Paraneptunicella aestuarii: one gene and its partner. The protein of the gene in region 1 interacts with the protein of each later gene in a pairwise test. Links are inferred from orthologs where the notes say so. Each region holds a gene or a part of one and is shown on either strand. Other genes may lie near its edges. The genes, in order: rlmB and tsaE.

What was found.
Region 2: the proteins of rlmB (region 1) and tsaE interact in binary tests that used the Escherichia coli proteins (3 or more experiments, as listed by UniProt). The link is inferred for Paraneptunicella aestuarii from one-to-one orthologs.

The regions. Positions count from the first base shown.
Region 1 is NZ_CP074570.1:4,533,179-4,536,447, reverse strand. The notes cover bases 97-3,036. They hold rlmB (23S rRNA (guanosine(2251)-2'-O)-methyltransferase RlmB), read left to right. Parts: upstream 97-1,166; coding sequence 1,167-1,907; downstream 1,908-3,036. Other genes in these bases: KIH87_RS17720 (amidohydrolase), read left to right, coding at 1,922-3,036; rnr (ribonuclease R), read left to right, coding at 97-1,160. Outside these bases: more of rnr, read left to right, coding at 1-96; more of KIH87_RS17720, read left to right, coding at 3,037-3,269. UniProt on the Escherichia coli protein: Specifically methylates the ribose of guanosine 2251 in 23S rRNA.
Region 2 is NZ_CP074570.1:208,069-211,130, reverse strand. What follows is about bases 231-2,963. They hold tsaE (tRNA (adenosine(37)-N6)-threonylcarbamoyltransferase complex ATPase subunit type 1 TsaE), read right to left. Parts: upstream 1,972-2,963; coding sequence 1,489-1,971; downstream 231-1,488. Other genes in these bases: KIH87_RS00895 (NAD(P)H-hydrate dehydratase), read right to left, coding at 1,983-2,963; KIH87_RS00905 (N-acetylmuramoyl-L-alanine amidase), read right to left, coding at 231-1,492. Also shown: DNA mismatch repair endonuclease MutL, read right to left, coding at 1-75; more of KIH87_RS00905, read right to left, coding at 137-230; more of KIH87_RS00895, read right to left, coding at 2,964-3,062. UniProt on the Escherichia coli protein: Required for the formation of a threonylcarbamoyl group on adenosine at position 37 (t(6)A37) in tRNAs that read codons beginning with adenine.

The DNA of each region.
Region 1 (3,269 bases):
TCTTTAATGCTCAGCGTAAAATTGAACATATTGTGCCGCTGATCCGCAATGACGCTCATATGATCATCGAAGAATGTATGATCATGGCGAATGTGTCAGCAGCGTTAACCTTGTTGAAACATAAAGCGGAAGGTTTGTATCGTGTTCACGACGAGCCAAATCCAGAACGAATTCAAAGCTTCCTGTCTTATTTAGCGGAAGTGGGCATTGAGCATAACCTTCGCGAAAGCGCGACACCAAGAGATTTTAGTGAAGTTGTTAAATTGATTGATGGGCGGCCTGACCAGGAATTGATCCAGACCATGCTGCTTCGCTCAATGCAACAAGCAGTGTATTCCAATGAAAACATTGGCCACTTTGGATTGTCGTTAAAGGCTTACGCTCACTTTACATCGCCTATTCGTCGTTATCCTGATCTGGTTGTGCATCGTGCTTTGAAAGCGATTAATGATAAAGCGCATAATCGTGAATCACTCACCGGTGGCAAGGTATATGCTGAAGCGGAAGTGGCTGTATTAGGTGAAGAATGCTCTATGACCGAGCGCCGTGCCGACGATGCAACCCGTGATGTTGCTGATTGGCTGAAATGTGAATTCATGCAGGATCATCTGGGCGATAGCTTTGAAGGTGTGATTTCTGCCGTTACTAACTTTGGGTTCTTTGTCCGTTTGGCTGAGTTCCATATTGATGGTTTGGTACATATCACTTCCCTTGGCAACGATTACTACCATTATGATGAAGTGAAGTTGTGTCTGGTTGGCGAAGCCACAGGCATGACATTCCGTTTGGGCGATCAGGTTACTGTTAAAGTGGTATCGGTCAGTCTGGACGAGCGTAAAATTGATTTCGTGCTGGATATGCCTATGCCGAAAGGTAAGAAGGCGGTAAGACGTTCTCGAACAGCGAGAAATGCTCAGCACGCGGACTCTGCGCGAAATGATTCTGGTAGAAAAGACTCTGGCAGACACGACTCGGGTCGACACGGTTCAGACCGTAAGGATTCCGGAAAGCACGGTGCAGGGAAAGGGGGTTCAGATAAACCCGGTTCCCGACGTTCTTCAAGTAAACGGGATTCAACTAAAGCTCGAAAATCCAGTTCTGGTAAAGCATCAAGCCATCGTAAGGGTGGCAGCTCAAGTAAGCGTAAGAAGAGGAAATAATTCTGTATGGCACAACATGAATGGCTATTCGGTATTCATGCGATGGAATCACTGCTGGCAAAAGAGCCAGAGCGTATTATTGAAATGTTTGCCTTAAAAGGACGTGAAGATCAGCGTCTGAATAATGTGATTAATGAAGCGCGTAGATTGGGAATTTCAGTTCAATTCTGTCAACGCAAGGCGCTCGACGATAAGGTGGATGGAGCTCAACATCAGGGCGTAGTGGCGCGAGCCAAGCCGGGTCGAGTGTTTGATGAAAAAGATTTGCAGAATCTGCTGGAAAATCAGTCCAATGGATTTTTCCTCGTTCTGGATGGCGTAACTGATCCGCATAATCTCGGTGCTTGTTTGCGTACAGCTGATGCCGCTGGTGTTCATGCGGTGATTGTGCCGAAAGATAAATCTGCCAACTTATCTCCTGTTGCACGTAAAGTCGCCTGTGGCGCGGCGGAGGTTATCCCTCTTATTCAAGTGACTAATTTGGCTCGTACCTTACGCGCAATGCAAGAAGCCGGTGTGTGGGTGATTGGTACTGCCGGTGAAGCAGAACAGCTTATTTATGACTGCAAACTTGATGGTGCATTAGCTGTGGTGATGGGCGCAGAAGGTAAAGGTATGCGTCGATTAACCCGGGAAACCTGTGATGAATTGGTGAAGTTACCTATGGCGGGAAGCGTATCCAGCTTGAATGTCTCTGTCGCGACAGGAGTGTGTTTGTATGAAGTCGTTAGGCAAAGATTAGGGTAAAGGTTGGAGTCGCAATGAGAAGAATGGGCATGAAACGCTATATTTCTACGTGTTTTGCAGCCATAGGCGCATTCACTGTAAGTTCGTCATTGATGGCTGAGACTCTCATTCACAATGTGAAGGGGTATAGCTTAAATGCTCAGAAACAGCTGGTTCAATTCGAAGCCTTGGCATTCGATGGCAACAAGATAACCGGTATCTATAAGAAAACACCTGAAGAAGGCAAGTTCGATAAGGTGATTGATGGCAAAGGCCAATCACTTTTGCCTGGTTTGATTGATGCGCATGGTCACGTACTGGGTTATGGAATGGCCTTGTCCAGTGTTGATCTGGTTGGTACCGCTTCGTTGGCTGAGGCGCAAAAACGCATTCGTGAACAATCACAAAAGAAGCAAACGGGGTGGGTGACAGGAAGAGGTTGGAATCAAGAACTGTGGACAAGCAAACAGTTTCCCACAGCAAAAGCCATTGATGAATATGTGTCTGAACGCCCTGTAATGTTGGCTCGTATCGACGGTCATGCTTTGTGGGTGAACTCAAAGGCAATGGAGTTGGCGGGCATAAGCCGCACTACGGTGTCGCCTGCTGGTGGCGATATTATTAAGGATGAACAGGGCAATCCAACGGGCGTGTTGATCGATAATGCTATGGATTTGGTCTACAAGGTGATGCCAAAAATCACGGAACAAGAGCGCCAGTTCTATTTATTGAAAAGCTTAAATGCGTTAGCGGCTACGGGCTTAACGTCGGTGCATGATGCAGGTGTAAGCCCGGAAGTCATCAACTCTTATAAAACTTTACAACAACAAGGCAAGCTACCTATTCGAGTTTATGCCATGTTGGCGGTCACAGCTGAGGGTGCAGACGATGTCTTGAAAGCCGGCATTTATGAATCGGACGATGGTATGTTGTCGGTTCGCAGTGTCAAGATTTCTGCCGACGGTGCATTAGGCAGCCGTGGTGCGGCTTTGCATCATGATTATTCGGATAAACCGGGGCAAAAAGGACTGCTGTTGCATTCTATTCCAAATTTGGGGAAATACGTTGATGCCGCCATGATAGCGGGGTTTCAAGTGAATATTCATGCTATTGGTGATAGAGCCAATACCCTGGTTCTGGATGAATTTGCCAAATGGCATAACGTGGCGGGTAAGGCTGAATTGCGTCATCGAATTGAGCATGCACAGATTATCCGGCCGCAAGAACTACCACGTTTAGCGCAATTACAGGTTATTGCTTCCATGCAACCAACCCATGCGACCAGTGATAAGAACATGGCCGAAGACCGTTTAGGAAAAGAACGTATTAAAGGCGCTTATGCATGGGCTTCGCTACGTGAATTGGGTGTAGTGTTAGCTGGTG
Region 2 (3,062 bases), 4.3 Mb from region 1 along the record:
CGAGGCAGGGCGTTCAACCACTTCACCCGCAGCGATTTGGTTTGCCAATCGCGCAGGCAATATTTTAATGCTCAAGAATTCTCTCTTCTCTATTCATTCGGGTTATTGGGCAACAATAATGGCTATCTGCTAGAAACTAACTACTCGGAATAGTTAGCACCTGACCAATTCTAACCATGTCAGAACTCAAATTATTAGCTCTTTTCAAACTAGTCACAGACACATTGTAGCGCTGTGCTAACAGAGACAAAGACTCACCACTCTCAACCCGATGAGTTCGCTTACGATTGTCATGACGTTGATTGGCCCAAAGCGTGCCATCAGGTGGTGTATCTTTAAAATGTGTTTTAATACCGGTAAAAATGGCATTAGCCAATTTCTCCCGGTATTTACTCCAATTTAGATTCTTCTCTTCTTCGGGATTAGAAATAAACCCGGTTTCAACTAATACCGAAGGGATATCTGGCGCAGTTAATACAGCTAAACTTGCCGCTTGAGGTGATTTCTTATGCATCTTGGTGACTTGTCTTAATTCTCGAATCAAGCTTCGGCTTACCTGATAACTGGTTGTTAAAGAGTGATCCATCGACATATCCAACAATGCCTGCGTTAAGTAACGCTCAGCTGCCGTGTCCTGAATAATTTCAGCCGCACCACCGAGCAATTCGGAATGCTGTTCGCTTTTCTCCATCCAGCGACCTAATTCGGAGTTAGCACGATTGGCAGACAACACCCAAACGGAAGCCCCGCTAGGTTGCGGAGTAGTAAAGGCATCAGCATGGATAGACACCAGAAGATCAGCCTTGAACGCTCTTGCTTGGGCAGGTCGCTTATTTAATCCAACATAATAGTCGCCGGTTCGAGTTAATTTCGCTGTCATCCCCTTTTCAGCATCAATCAGCTCCTGCAATTTCCTGGCAATGCTGAGCGTGATGTTCTTCTCGTAACTACCGGCACTACCAATAGAACCGGGGTCTTCACCGCCATGTCCGGCATCAATGGCAATCACAATATCGCGATTATGGTTGTTCGACTGCTGATCTTTGACAATCGCCTGGGATTGCTCCAAATCCATCAAATCAATAACCAGTCGATTACCATAGGGAGCCGTTGGCGGTAAGGCAAAAACTTGAGCTTTAACGGCTTTATTAAGATCCAGAACAAATCGGGTTGAATGCTTTTCTTTGGGATTACTGGTACGAACTTTATGCAGCAACTTACTATCGTGAGACAAGGAATTGAGATCGACACCATTCTTGGTTGCGTCGAGATCAATAACCAATCGCTGAGGATTACTTAAGGTAAAATAGCTGTACTCGGGTTTGTTCTTTAAATCAAACACCACTCGAGTATTACTGGGAGAAGGCCAAACACGAATGCTATCGACAGAGTTCGTAGTCTGGCTAACAGCAAAAAAGGGAAATGCTGTGAATATCAGCAATAACCATACTGCGAAATTGAACCTTCCTAAATTGAATCTTATGACACTCATTGTTCTTGTAATAGTCGTATCACTGAATCGCCAGTTGCCGTTAACCCTTTGACCACAATATTACGTCCTTGTTCAGTAAACTCAATGCAAATCTCAATATCAGGCGGAGGCAGCATACCTGTGCCTTTGCTCGGCCACTCAATTAAGTTGATGGTGTTATCTGCGGTGTAATCACGAATACCGATAAATTCCAATTCTTCCGGATCGGCTAATCGATACAAATCGAAATGGTTAATCAACCAGTTTCCGACCTCATAAGGTTCCACCAGGGTATACGTCGGGCTTTTCACTCGCCCTTCATAGCCTAATGCCTGAATAAAACCTCGTGAAAACGTGGTTTTACCCGCACCTAGATCACCAAGCAGATGTATATTCAAACCGCTACGAATCTGTTCACTACTTTGCTGGCAACAGCGAGCAACAGATTGAGCAAATAATTCGGTTTCCTGTTCCGAAGACAATGCAACCTGACTTTGCACTTTACACTTCTCTATTCTGGATTAATTAATTTTCGTAAATATGGAAATAAATCGCTGGCAAGCATACCACGTTCTCCATGTTCCTTGCTGGCTAAATCACCGGCATAACTGTGCAGGCACATACCGTACACGGCAGTAAGGCGCAACCCCATGCCTTGAGCCAATAACGCACCCAATACACCACTGAGTACATCGCCCATGCCGGCGGTTGCCATGCCCGGGTTGCCGTTTTTACAAACCCACAGGTTGCCTTGAGAAGCCACAACACTACCTGAACCTTTCAATAAAGCGACACAGTCAAAACGGTTCGCCAGTTCTCGCACGTTATGATAGCGATTGTTCTCTATCTCATTCACCGATGTTTTTAAAATACGTGCGGCTTCAGCAGGATGAGGTGTCACAATTGCCATGTGCTTGGGCATCACCAATTTGGGATCCTGTGAAAACAAATTCAAGGCGTCAGCATCCATCACAAGATGCTTGTGCTTTTCCAAAGCATGGTTCAATACCACTTTTAATTTATCGATTGCCCAAGCGTCTTTGCCTAATCCGGGGCCAATAACGATTGCAGTACACCAATTCAACGCTTCAACAAGTTGTTCTTCTTCATGCTCCAGCATCAGTTCAGGGCGACCATTTGACACCATGGCAACATTATCCGGATGACAAAAAACCTTCACCAACCCTGCGCCACATCGAAGTGCAGCCTCGCCGGTTAGTCGAATAGAGCCGGGCATCCCCTGGTTTCCGCCGATACACAACAATTTCCCATAGCTTCCCTTATGACTGTAGATATCACGCTTGGGAATAGGACGAAGTTGACGAAAATCGAATACTCTACCGATGGAATCCGCCAAGCGCTGGAACTCATTACCGACACCCAAATCATGAAAATGCAGCTTTCCAGTACATTGCTTACCGATACCCGTTACCAGACCAGACTTAATACCCACGAACGTCACAGTGTGTTCCGCTTCCATCGCCACACCGCATACAGAGCCAGTGTCAGCATGTAAACCCGAGGGAATATCAATACTTAAAATGGGGATCTGGGCGTTGTTGGTTTTCTGGATGACATCACTTAATGGCGA